Regions from separate parts of the Mesorhizobium sp. M5C.F.Ca.IN.020.29.1.1 genome, predicted to be linked through region 1. Evidence: riboswitches for the same ligand, from Rfam matches in the RefSeq annotation. Region 1 holds a riboswitch; each other region holds the start of a gene.

Region 1 (4,274 bases):
CCCTGTTCGATTCTAGACCTAAAGACTTGGCAGGCCGTATCGCTCGCGAAGGGTGCGCTCACCCCCAGCGTCGAAAAGACTTCCGGACGCTCCAGCAAAGGCATCACGTCGTCGATGAAGCTTTGCTGGTCGACCCAATAGTCGAGGCTAGTCGAGGCAAGCGGGTCGCTTTTCGGGTATGCGCCAACCGGCCTCGTGACTGCCGAGGCCAAAGATCACGGCATTGAGATATGCGCAGCGGCGGGCTCATTTTTCGCCGGCTATATAGGCGTTGCTGTAATAGGCCGCGAAATCGGGGCGTGCGCCGATCAGGTTCCCATCGCTGTCGCGCAGGGCGCCGGCCTTGAACAGGTAGTCGCCGATCGCCTCCATCTTTACTGGATCGATTGTGCCGATCGCGCCGGTGGGGCTTTGCAGATAGTGGCCGTCGACCAGCGCCTTCAGGGATGCTTCGATCAGCGGACGGTCGGTCAGCACGTCGCTGTTTGCTGCGATCAGGATATCAGCCGCTTCTTGCGGATGTTCGACGGCGAAGGCATAGCCGCGCCTGGTCGCGGCGATGAACCCAGTTGCCGTGTCCTTGTTCTTTTCGAGGTAGGCCCGGCTCGAGCCAATGAAATTGGTGTGTTGGTCGGGCGCGCCGTAATCGGCGTAGCGGAAGGCGCGTTGGGCCTTGCCGTCAAGTTCCGCTTTGATCCCCTCCCAAGTATAGACTTCGAGCGTAAAATCGACTGCGCCATCGGCCAAGGCCTCATAGGCGGAGGTGCCCAGCGTCACCGTTTCGAATTTGCCCTCGCCGCCATCATGGCGGATGATGGTGCCGATCAGCGCATTCTCCCAGGCGCTGCCGAAACCGCCATAGGTTAGGCCGTCCAGGTCCCTTGGGGACTGTATATCGGCGCGGTCGGCATTGAACACCAGCCTGCCGGTTTCTGTCTGCATGATGGCGTAGGTGGCGACGAGGTCGGCGCCGGCGGTGCGTTGGGTGAACAATCCTATGGATCCCAATATACCGAAATCAGCCACGCGGTTGGCGATCAGCGTACCGGCCGCAGTGTCGCTGTAGGGCAGGATCTGCACGTCGAGCCCGGCCTCGGCGTAGAAGCCTTTCGCCTGGGCGACATAGAGCCCGACATGGTTTGTGTTCGGCGTCCAGTCTAGTGCGACGGTGACAGTCTGCTGGGCGCGGACGGACGTGACGGGACCGAGCCCGGAGATCAATGCGGCAGCGATGAAGAGGCGTCTGGAAAGCATGGTCATGTCCTTTGGGCGGGCTGTGGATCGAGCAGGGTATCGAGGATGTCGGCTTCGATGGCGCTGGCTTCCGGCGAGACAAGATCCGTGCGCGGGCGCGGAAGAGGTATGGCGATTTCGCGCAGCACGCGGGCGGGGCGGCTGCTCAGCACATAGATGCGGTCGGACAGGAAGACTGCCTCGCGCACGTCGTGGGTGATCAGCAGGACGGTCCAGCGGTGTCGGTCCCACATCATCGCAAGCCAGCGCTGCATGCCGGTGCGCGTGAGGGCGTCGAGTGCGCCGAACGGTTCGTCGAGCAACAGCATGGCGCGGTCCTGCACGACGGTACGCAACAGCGCGGCGCGCTGGCGCATTCCGCCCGAGAGCTGCGCCGGATACCTTTGCTCGAAGCCCGCAAGGCCGAATTCGCCGAAGAGCGGCGCCACCTTGTCGCGCGCCGCCTTGCGGGACATGCCTTGCACTTCCAAACCGAGCGCGGTGTTGTCGATAACCGTGCGCCAAGGCATCAGGGCATCGTGCTGCGGCATGAAGGCAAACGGTCGGCGCGCGTCGGCCAATGGCCGCCCGTCGAAGTCGACACCGCCGCCGTAGCCTTCGAGACCGCCCGTCAGCAATTTGAAGATCGTGGATTTGCCGGCTCCGGAGGGGCCGAGGATTGAAACGAATTCGCCCGGCTCGACATGCAGGGTGATGCCGGCAAGCACGTCAATGTCGCCAAAACGCTTGCTGACTTGGCGCAGCTCCAGCCGCCTGCTCATGATTTTCGTGCGGCATCGAGCCGCTCCCATGGCATGGCGGCGCGCTGGATCAGCACCGTGGCGGCAAACAGGGCCAGCGTGAGCAAGGCGCTGATCAGCACGGCTGCGAGCACGAGATCGGGCCGGAAATTGTTCTTGGCGTTGAGCATGTAGATGCCGAGCCCTTTGGCCGCGCCGGCATATTCCGCGAAGATGGCGCCCACCACGGCGTAGGTGATCGAGATACGCAGCCCGGCGAAGAAATAGGGCAGCGAGGAGGGCAGGCGGGCCAGCAGGAAAATGCGCATGCGGGAAGCGCCCATCGAACTCAGAAGCGCCGAGATGTCCCGATCCGTCGATTCGTAACCCTGCACCAGCGCGACCAGCATGGGAAAGAAAGTCACGAGGGCGACCAGCATGATCTTCGGCGTCAGCCCGAAGCCGAACCAGAGAATGACCAGCGGGGCGATCGCCACCAGCGGCAGCGTCTGGCTAATGATGAAGACCGGGAACAGGGCGCGGCGCAGCGGTTTGAAGAAATCGATCAGCACCGAAAGAAGGAAGGCAACGGCCAGCGAGCAGGCGAAGCCCACCAATGTGGCACTGGTGGTCGGCACAGTGTTGTCGAACAGCGCCTGGCGCTGCTGGATGGCCTGGGCGAGAATGCGTGACGGCGCGGGCAGCGTGGTGGGCGAGATGCCCGAGATGCGCGCATAGAGCTCCCAAGCCAAAACCAGCGTGCCGACAGATAGCAAGGCCGGTCCGATCTTGGCGAACAAGGCTGCGATTCGCGGCGCGGCGGAGAAAGATTGGGACATGCGAGACCTGTCTGGCGCGAAAAGATCAGCGCGGGGCCGGGCTGTTGGCCGAGACCGTGAGGTCGGTCGTGACATGGCCCTCGGGCGTGCCAACCGGGAGCGTCGAAATATCGCCTGTGCCCATGCGCAACCGATCGCGACAAGGGTCGAGCGCATCGAGCGCGGAGATGTCGACACCGACGAAATCGCCGGTCCTCGGATAAAGAGAAATCTGTACGTCAGAAAACATCGCCCGCCTCGCTCCGCTGGTATTATCCAGATCAGCTCTAGGGTTTACGGGCTTGCAGCCCATCTCTCAGCCCCGACGATACGGAGCACCCCTGTGGATGGCGGCAATTAAACAGATATGGGGTGGAGCTGCAAGTCAGGGTCCGGCCCCGTGAAACTTCGGGTCGGAGGAGGTGGGCCGCAGTGCTATGCGATCGCAGCGGGTGCGGAAAGGCGACGATCGAGTGGACAGTTTCCCGTTCGTCGCCATTGTCGATGCCAGGCGTTTGGTGAATTGTGGAAGCATGAATTGCATTCGTTGTAGGCAGCGGGTTTCTATTTCGCCCATTACGACCGCGCTTTGTTGGAGAGCCAAATGCAAGAATTTATCCTTTTTGCGCTCGTAGGGTTTGTAGCTCAAGCTGTCGACGGGGCTCTCGGCATGGCCTACGGCGTGGTTTCCTCGACAACGCTGCTGGGGTTTGGCGTGTCTCCTGCACACGCTTCGGCTTCAGTTCACGCGGCTGAGTTGTTTACCACTGCGGCCTCGGGTTCGGCTCACCTCTATCACCGCAATATCGACTGGAAACTTTTCTGGCGGCTGATGCCATTTGGCGTGCTCGGCGGCGTTCTCGGCGCTTTTGTGCTCACCTCGTTTGAGGGGGCGATCATGAAGCCATATGTGACGACATACCTTGCGCTCGTCGGAGCTTGGCTCCTGTTCCGTTCCTTCCGGCGGATCCCAAGCAAACCGGTCCCTGCGGGCGTGGTGCCTCCCCTTGGGCTTGGTGGTGGATTTCTCGATGCCGCAGGGGGTGGCGGATGGGGACCAATCGTAACGACGGGCCTTCTCGGTTTTGGCGGGACGCCCCGCTACGTTATTGGAACAGTAAATGCGAGCGAGTTCCTCATCACGCTCTCGGTGTCTCTGACCTTCTTGTTTGCATTACTAACGGGCCATTGGGCGGAGGCAGGAGAGCTAACGGAAAATCTACTCTCTGTCGCCGGCTTGATCCTTGGCGGCGTAGTCGCAGCGCCGATGGCCGGTTGGGTGGTGAAGTCAATCGCAGAAAAGACGCTTCTCAGGCTCGTTGGCATTCTCATTATACTGCTGGCGGGCTGGCAAACCGCGCAACTCTTCGAATGGGTGTAAACTGAGGCACATCGAAAAAGTTGTCGGCGTCGCTTCCCCGGCGGCCGTGCCGGAAACGAAAACTCAGTTCCCAAATGGAACGAAGAGACCCCTTTGATGTTT
Region 2 (4,354 bases), on a different contig from region 1:
CGCGCTGCGCCAGCATGTCGGAATAGCCGCCGGCATATTCGATCCAGCGGCCGCCGCCGTCCGGCGCGATCAGGCTGGTCACCGTGCGATCCAGGAAATCGCGGTCGTGGCTGACCAGGATGACGGTACCGGCAAAACCGGCGACCAGTTCCTGAAGCAGTTCCAGTGTCTCCATGTCGAGATCGTTGGTCGGCTCGTCGAGCACCAGCAGGTTTGCCGGCCGCGCCAGCACACGGGCGAGCAGCAGCCGCGCCCGCTCGCCGCCCGAAAGCTCGCGCACCGGCGTGCGCGCCTGTTCCGGCTTGAACAGGAAATCCTTCATATAGGAGACGACGTGGCGCTGCTCGCCATTGATGACAAGGTTCTCGCCGCGCCCGTCGGTGAGGTATTGCGCCAGCGTTTCGGCCGGGTCGACCGCCTCGCGCTTCTGGTCGAGCGTGGCGACCTCCAGATTGGTGCCGAGCCGCACCGAGCCTGAGTCCGGCTTCAATTCGCCGGTCAGCATCTTCAGCAGCGTCGTCTTGCCGGCGCCGTTCGGGCCGACCAGGCCGACACGATCGCCGCGCTGGATGCGGGTCGAGAAGCCCTTGACGACGGTAAGATCGCCAAAGCTCTTCTCGATGTTCTTGGCCTCGATCACCAGCTTGCCGGATTCGGCGGCGTCGCTGGCCACCATGGTCGCCGCACCCTCGGCGCCGCGATGGCCACGAAAACGCTGGCGCATGGTCTGCAGTTCGCCGAGCCGGCGCATGTTGCGCTTGCGCCTTGCCGTCACGCCGTAGCGCAACCAGTGCTCCTCGCGTACGATCTGGCGGCCAAGCTTGTGCTGCTCGCGCTCTTCTTCTTCCAGCACGTTGTCGCGCCATTCCTCGAAATGGCCAAAGCCCTTGTCGAGCCTGCGGGTCTGGCCGCGATCGAGCCAGACAGTGGCGCGTGACACGCGCTCGAGGAAACGGCGGTCGTGCGAGATGACGATCAGCGCCGAAGAGGTGCGGGCAAGCTCCTCCTCCAGCCACTCGATGACCGACAGGTCGAGATGGTTGGTCGGCTCATCAAGGAGGAGAATGTCGGGCTCCGGCGCCATGCCGCGGGCGAGGGCAGCACGGCGCGCCTCGCCGCCGGAGAGATCGTTCGGCGGTTCCTCGCCGGACAGGCCGAGGTGCTCCATCAGATAGGTGGCGCGGTAGGGATCGTCGGCGGGTCCGAGCCCCGCCTCGACGTAGGCGCGGACGCTGGCGAAACCGTCCATGTCGGGCATTTGCGGCAGGTAGCGCACTGTCGCCGAAGGCTGGCGGAACACCTCGCCGTCCTGCGGCTCGATCAATCCCGCAGCGATCTTGAGCAACGTCGACTTGCCCGAGCCGTTGCGGCCGACCAAAGCGATCTTGTCGCCCGCCGACGCCGTCAGTTCCGCTCCGTCGAGCAGCGGCGTGCCACCGAAGGTCAGTTTTATCCCGTCGAGATTGAGAAGTGGCGGCGCCATGTCAGCTTTCGGTAAGGGGGAATGGGTGGGCGAGCAACAGCGCGCGGCCGCTGCCCAGCGCGATTTCGAGCCGGCCCTTGACCTCATTGGAAATGGTCAGCGACGAGCCGAACGCCACCTCGATATGGTTCAGCGGCCATTTGGCGCCGGTCACGCTCAGGCCGGAAAGGTCGGAAAAGCCGAGAATCGAAAACAGCGTGCCATCGGCGTAGTCGAAGCCGGCCTTTCCGCGAAGCAAGGGGGTGCCTTCCTGTGCGCCGCTGGTCAAAAGCACGTCCGTCCCTGCCTCGGCCAGTCGGAGGCTGAGCGCCAGGTGCAAGAAGGCGTGGTCGGTCCGCTTGCCACCGAACGCGCCGGCAAGCACGAGGCTGGTCGCGCCGCGTTCGAGCGCGGCGGCGATAGCCAGTTCGCCGTCGGTCTTGTCCTTTTCTGCCGGAAACACCTGCCGGGGCACGGCGGCCAGCTCGTCCGGCAGATCCGCCGGCACCGAATCGAAGTCGCCGACCCAGAGTTCCGGCGTCAGGCTCAGCGTCCGGGCATGGCTCATGCCGGCGTCGGCGGCGATGACACGCGTGCCAGCGACCTGGCGGTCGAGCAGCGGCGTGCGGATAAGATCGCCGCCAAGCAGGATGGTGAATTTGCTCATATGCGTGGCCCTTACCAGCCCTGCTTGCGAAACGGAAGGCCGCGTTCCGGATGCCCGGCAAACTTCCGCTTGCGCCACACCTGGGCCGGGCCTATGTGTCGAAACGCTCTAACGGGGTGCTGGACGCGATCTTCGCGGACCAGCTGAGAGGCAACCATGCCAACCCGCTGAACCTGATCCGGTTTGTACCGGCGGAGGGATTAGACGTTTCGGACAGCCCGACGCCTCAATTCCTTTCAACGTGAACGAAGGAGGCGCCGATGCGCACGTTTTTATCCACTCTTGTTTCGGCAATGCTGCTTGCGGCGGCCCTTCTCGCCGGCATCGGGCCGGCATCCGCGCAGGAAAAACTCACCGTCTATACCTATGAGAGCTTCACCGCCGACTGGGGTCCAGGCCCCGCGGTGAAGAAGGCCTTCGAGGCCGAATGCGGCTGTATTCTCGAATTCGTCGCGGTCGCCGACGGCGTCGCCCTGCTCAACCGCGTCAAGCTGGAAGGCGCCGCAACCAAGGCCGACATCGTGCTCGGCCTCGACACCAATCTGACGGCGGAAGCCAAGGCCACCGGCCTGTTTTCGCCGCATGGCGTCGTCATCGACGTCAATGTGCCGGGTGGCTGGAGCGACAATATTTTCGTGCCGTTCGACTATGGCTATTTCGCCGTCGTCTACGACACCGAAAAGCTAAAGACCCCGCCGAAGAGCCTGGAGGAATTGGTCGACGGCAATGCCGATGAGAAGATCGTCATCCAGGATCCGCGCACCTCGACGCCCGGTCTCGGCCTGCTGTTGTGGGTGAGGTCGGTCTATGGCGACAAGGCGCCGGAAGCCTGGGCCAAGCTTAAGGCAAAGGTGCTCACCGTGACGCCGGGCTGGAGCGAGGCCTATGGCCTGTTCACCAAGGGTGAGGCGCCGATGGTGCTGTCCTACACCACGTCGCCGGCCTATCACATGGTCGCCGAAAACACCGAACGCTATCAGGCGGCGTCCTTCGAGGAGGGCGAGTATCTGCAGATCGAGGTTGCCGGCATAACCACCACGGGTGCGAAGAACCCGTTGGCGAAACAGTTCTTGACTTTCATGACCGGGCCGAAATTCCAGGATGTCATCCCCGAGACCAACTGGATGTTTCCTGCCGGCAAAACTGACAAGCCGCTCAATCCGGCCTTCGACAAGCTCGTCAAGCCGACCAAGACTTTGCTGTTCAGCCCCGAAGAGGTCGCCGCCAACCGCAAGGCCTGGGTCGACGAATGGCTGTCGGTGATGAGCAAGTAGCTTGTGATTGAAAGATGATCACTTTACGGTGCCCCCCTCTGTCCGGCAGGACAGAGGGGCGTGGGCGGGAACTCGGCCTCAGCCATATTTTCTGCTTCGACGATCGTTGAACCAGGCAGGGCGGCATGCATACCGGATATCCTGCCGATCCCCGCGTCACCGCAGGCACCATCGCGCTTGCCGCTGTTGCGCTGCTGATCGGCGGAGCGTTCGCCGGGCTCATCCTTGAAGCTACACGCAACCCGACCGGCGCCGCGTCGACTTTCGATTCCTACCTCTTCCGTGTCGCCCGTTTCACGCTGTGGCAGGCTTTGCTGTCGACACTGCTTTCCGTCGTGCCGGCGCTGTTCGTTGCGCGGGCGCTGTCGCGGCATCCGCGCTTCTTTGGTCGTGGCTTGATCCTGCAGCTCTTCGCCGTGCCGCTTGCGCTGCCGGCCATCGTCGCCGCACTCGGCATTCTGGCTCTCTATGGCCGTGCCGGCTATTTCGCCGGCGTGCTCACCGCGATTGGCGGTCAGGGCTGGCCGGGCATATACGGCCTGTCCGGCATCCTCGTAGCCCATGTCTTCTTCAATCTGCCGCTGGCGACGCGGCTGTTCCTCGAGGCGCTGGCGACAGTGCCGGCCGACCAGTGGCGGCTGGCAAGCCAGCTCGGCATGGGCGCCAGGCCCGCATTCCGGTTGATCGAATGGCCGACGCTGCGTGCGGCACTGCCAGGGGTCGCCGGGCTTGTCTTCATGCTCTGCATCACATCCTTTACCATCGTGCTCACGCTGGGCGGTGGGCCGGGCGCGACGACACTGGAGGTCGCCATCTATCAGGCGCTGCGTTTCGATTTCGATCCTGCCCGCGCGGTGACGCTGACACTGCTGCAGATCGCGCTGACCTTCATCGTGGTGCTTGCATTGATGCGGCTTGGCGCCAACACCGTCGGCGACGCCAACCTGCCGG
Region 3 (4,354 bases), on a different contig from region 1:
TCTGGTAACCGAACTTTTGCGCGATCCGGCTATCCTGTTCGTCGATGGCCCGCGGTGGAAGACGGTCACGCCCCCAACCACTCGAGACATTTCTGCTATCGGCAGCTACTGCATAATCTGGTCTCCCGAGGACCTGCCACGGCTTTCAGCGGAGTTCATTCAGGCACATAACGATTGGTATTGCTGTGATGAGAATTCCACGATTCAATTCCTGCGATGCAAGATGACCGAAACAGTCATAGTGGAGGGCAGTTTCGCGATGTCGACGGGACCTGCGGAAGCTAACGCCGCGGCCAACGTCGAACGCAGGTACAAGTTCCTGTGCCGTGCAATCAAGAGAACCTACCGGAACTCGGTCGTTCAGTGGCGCAATCCGCGCCGGCCGGACGCACCGGCCGGACCATCCAGGTCAGCAAACCCAAGTGCGCCCGACCGGTCGCTGTGGGTTGGACCAGCGGCGATGACGTGGATGGCTAGCCATGCTGATCGACAGGTCAAAACCTTCCTCACTGGTTTTGTGGAGGGAACGATAATCGAACCGGGCTGATGCACTGCTTTCTACCCACACGCGATGCGGGCAGACCTCGACTTCGTGTGGGGAACGTGGCGCTCGGCGACGCTGACGGAACTCATCAGGACAGGGCCCGCTCGTCGTGAGGCTGGAACACCCGGCGCTGATGGCAGCCGACGCTGCTCGTCGAACGGACGCATCATCGAGCGTCGAAGGCGAAACCGCGATCTCAGTCCAAGGTCATGAAACAGGACCGCGACCCGATCGGCCCGCTCTCTCCGCGAGAGGCGCGGGCTTTCATTTGTTTGGCCGGTGCGGCGGTCCGCTTGTGGGAAAAATCTGCGGCGGTGTGTCGAGTACAGCGATGGGCTGCCTGGACAGCCGGCGTTTACCTTTCGGATGCTCTAAGGCTCCGCGCCGCCTCTTCGAGTGCCAGCGGATCGTCACCAAGGCGGTCGATGAGGTCTTGAGCTTGGTCGCCGGTGATGCCTGTTCTCATCGCCAGCGCTTCCGCTGCCTCAACATCCGATTGACCAGCGGCGCGGTTGCCTTTCTTCACTCGGCTTTGGGTCTGCGTGGGAGCTGGCACATCGGCACCAGATATCGCCGGTGGGCGAGCACCAAGCGAGCGGTCTTCGTTCTCGATTTCGACGGTCGCCTGATTCCAATGGCGCTCGTGCAGACCGTGCGTCTGGCCTTCTCGTTCCCAGATCTCATATGCGCGGCGTCGAATGCGTTCGTGTTTGTCGTCTGACATGGTCGTTCCTCCTTGTGGGTTTCACCCAACGCGAAGGAGCGTCGGAACGATCCCACCCTGCACGCCGATTTCAGACAAAGAGGGGACCCGGAAGGCTGGCTTCCGGAAGACCATGCCTGCGGCGTTGCGATGCTGCGATGCGCTAGGTGGCCCGGAGCAAATCCTAGTGCGGTGCTCGAGAGCAAGTCGTCCATCGCGCTGAAGGGTGCAGCATTGTTTTCCCTACGGAAACGCGCTTCAGGAGAAAGTTCGGCTCCTGCAGCACGATGCCAGACTAAATTAGGGCTGGCCATTGCTTGAACATCCTTTCCGCGGGTGCTACGTCGCCCATATCGACAGGGGCGCTCCGTATTGCCGGGGCTGAGATGGTGGGCGTCAAGCCTTCGGTCCCTCAAGCTGATCTGGGTAATGCCAGCGGAGCGAGGCGACTATGTTTTCAGGTGCACAGATTTCCCTGTATCCGATGTGCGATGACTTCGTCGGCGTCATCCTTAGGGCACTTTCGGCGATGGATTTCTATCGGCCGAATTTCCGCATTGAGACCGACGACATCTCGACGCTGATCGTCGGCCCGCCGGAACAGCTTTTTCCGGCCATACGCGATCTGTTCGCCTCGGCGGCGGCAAGTGGTGTGCATTGCGTGTTGTCGGCAACGGTGTCGCGTGGCTGCCCTGGCGAGCCTGACGATCCGATCTGCACACCGATTTCCGGCAGCAGCCACGAGCTGTCCCTGGCCGAGCGCATCGGCGCGGCGCGGGCGCATGTCGACGGTGCGAAAAAACTCGGACAAGAGGTCGCCGCGCAGTTCTCGCTCTATCCGCTCGGCGAGGGCCACCACATGGACGAGATCTACGGCTGCATCGACTTCCTCAAGGCCTCGGGGGTCTTCGACAGGTCGAAGAATTTCTGCACGAAGCTGAGGGGCGACGCTGGACCGGTGTTCGCGACGCTGTCGGAAGCTTTCCTTCGCTTCGGCGCGCCGCAAGGCCATGTGGCGCTCGACCTTACCGTGTCGGCGAACAGCCCGAGCCCTCGTTAGCCTTGCCTGTCAACGGGCTGCAGCGAGATCCGAAACGGCATCCGGAACGACCACCAGCTTGCCGACGAAATCCTTGGCAATGAAATCCGCCTGGGCGCGGTGGAAATCGGACAGCCTGTAGACGCCGCCGACCAGCGGCCGGATTTTCTTGTCCTCGATGTAGCCGACGATGCGGCGGAAATCGTGTCGCGTGCCCTGACTGGACCCGTGCAGCTGCAACTGCTTAAGATACATGGTGCGCAGATCGAGCTGCACGACCGGGCCGGCAATCGCGCCGGCCGTCGTGTAGCGACCTTCGGGTCTGAGGATGCGCAAGAGGTCGTTGAACATGGCGCCGCCGACCAGGTCAGCAACCACGTCGATCGGCCGGCCCTCGGTCGCTGCGTTCACGGCGGCGGGCAGGTCGGCGATGCCACGAGTGATCACCGCTTCGGCCCCGATGTCGAGCACCGCCTGTTCCTTGCCCTTGCCGACGACGGCATAGGGGATGGCGCCGCGCGCCCGCGCCAGCTGCACGATGCCGGAGCCGACGCCGCCAGAAGCGCCAGTGACCAGCACACGCTCGCCAGCTCTTAGTGCGGCACGTTCCAGCATCTGTTCGCCTGTGAGATAGGCGCAGCAGAAGGTGGCAAGTTCGACATCGGTCATTTCGGTATCGACGACATGGGCGTTCTCGGCTGGCACAGCCTGGTATTCGGCATAGCCGCCGTCACGGCCGTGGCCCATGTAGTCGATGTCGGCGAGGGAATCGTCGTCGCGGTTGTAGATCGAGAAATCGACCATCACCCGCTCGCCGATACGGTCCGGCGAGACGCCATCGCCAACGGCGACGATGTGGCCGACCGTGTCTGTGCCCTGGATGCGCGGGAAAGTCAGCGTGTTGCCTTGGCGGCGCCAAGTCGATACCGCGGCAGCATCTTGCTCCGTGCCATAGGCGCCCTGACGCACCCAGACATCGGTGTTGTTCATGCCGCAAGCGGTGACCTTGACCAGCACTTCACCTGGGGCGGGCGAGGGCACTTTCACGTCGGTGCGGTAGACGAGCTTTTCCGGCCCGCCGTGACCGGTCAGCTGCACGGCGGCCATGGTGGCGGGGAGGGTTTTGGTCATGGCGTTCATGTCGATCTTCAGATGTTTGCAAACACGCTTTTCACCGCATCGGCCGTCTTCGAGACGATGATGTCGGCCTCTTCGCGGGTGAGGCAGAGCGGCGGCGCAAAGCCGAGAATGTCGCCCTGCGGCATGGCGCGGCCGATGACACCGCTTGCGGCGAGGGCGGTTGCGACCTGCGGCCCGATCTTTTGCGATGCATCGAAGAACACGCGATCATTTCTGTCCGCGACGAATTCGATTGCCGCCAGCATGCCGTCGCCGCGCACCTCGCCGACATTTTTGTGGCCGCCGACGGCTTTCGCCAGTTCGGCGCGGAAATAGGCGCCGGTCTCGCCGGCGTTGGTCACCAGGTCCATCTCGTCGATCAGTTCCAGGTTGGCGACGCCCGCGGCGACGCAGATCGGATGCGCCGAATAGGTCCAGCCATGACCGAGCGAGCCGAGCTTGTCGGAACCCTGCACCAGCACCTGCCAGACCTTGTCCGAGACGATGACACCCGACAGCGGCGCATAGGCCGAGGTCAGGCCCTTGGCGATGGTGATCAGGTCTGGCTGGAGGCCGTAATGGTCGGAGCCGAACATGGTGCCCAGCCGGCCGAAGCCGGTGACCACTTCGTCGGCGACCAGCAGCACATCGTACTTCTTCAGAACCGCCTGGATCTTTTCCCAATAGAGGGCGGGCGGTGGCACGATGCCGCCGGTGCCGAGGATCGGCTCGCCGATGAAGGCGGCGACGGTATCGGGCCCTTCGGCGAGGATCGTCTCCTCCAGCTTGTCGGCGCAGTATTGGGAAAACTGCTCCTCGCTCATCGAGCGGTCGGCGCGGCGGAAATAGTAGGGCGCTTCGGTGTGCAGGATCGGCGCACGCGGCAGGTCGAAGGCGTTGTGGAACAGGTCGAGCCCGGTCAGCGACCCCGTCATAACGCCTGAGCCGT

What was found. A riboswitch is a leader RNA that binds a small molecule or an ion and turns the genes downstream of it on or off. The one in region 1 is predicted to bind thiamine pyrophosphate.
Region 2: it holds a riboswitch for thiamine pyrophosphate, as region 1 does, so the genes downstream of both, thiB (thiamine ABC transporter substrate binding subunit) here and EOA85_RS28600 (HMP/thiamine-binding protein) in region 1, are expected to answer to the same signal.
Region 3: it holds a riboswitch for thiamine pyrophosphate, as region 1 does, so the genes downstream of both, EOA85_RS14580 (YkoF family thiamine/hydroxymethylpyrimidine-binding protein) here and EOA85_RS28600 (HMP/thiamine-binding protein) in region 1, are expected to answer to the same signal.

Annotation. Positions count from the first base shown of each region.
Region 1 is NZ_RZSW01000517.1:226-4,499, forward strand. Features, by position in the region: gene EOA85_RS28585 (ABC transporter substrate-binding protein) at 247-1,260, opposite strand; gene EOA85_RS28590 (ABC transporter ATP-binding protein) at 1,257-2,015, opposite strand; gene EOA85_RS28595 (ABC transporter permease) at 2,012-2,812, opposite strand; partial or broken gene EOA85_RS28600 (HMP/thiamine-binding protein) at 2,892-3,041, opposite strand; TPP riboswitch at 3,032-3,144, opposite strand; gene EOA85_RS28605 (sulfite exporter TauE/SafE family protein) at 3,396-4,172, shown strand.
Region 2 is NZ_RZSW01000213.1:712-5,065, reverse strand. Features, by position in the region: gene EOA85_RS18035 (ABC-F family ATP-binding cassette domain-containing protein) at 1-1,483, opposite strand, end outside; gene EOA85_RS18030 (thiamine diphosphokinase) at 1,485-2,129, opposite strand; TPP riboswitch at 2,232-2,346, shown strand; gene thiB (thiamine ABC transporter substrate binding subunit) at 2,390-3,403, shown strand; partial or broken gene thiP (thiamine/thiamine pyrophosphate ABC transporter permease) at 3,529-4,354, shown strand, end outside.
Region 3 is NZ_RZSW01000153.1:2,959-7,312, reverse strand. Features, by position in the region: gene EOA85_RS14590 (hypothetical protein) at 1-547, shown strand, start outside; gene EOA85_RS14585 (DUF2934 domain-containing protein) at 900-1,268, opposite strand; TPP riboswitch at 1,596-1,708, shown strand; gene EOA85_RS14580 (YkoF family thiamine/hydroxymethylpyrimidine-binding protein) at 1,699-2,307, shown strand; gene EOA85_RS14575 (alcohol dehydrogenase family protein) at 2,317-3,426, opposite strand; gene EOA85_RS14570 (aspartate aminotransferase family protein) at 3,435-4,354, opposite strand, start outside.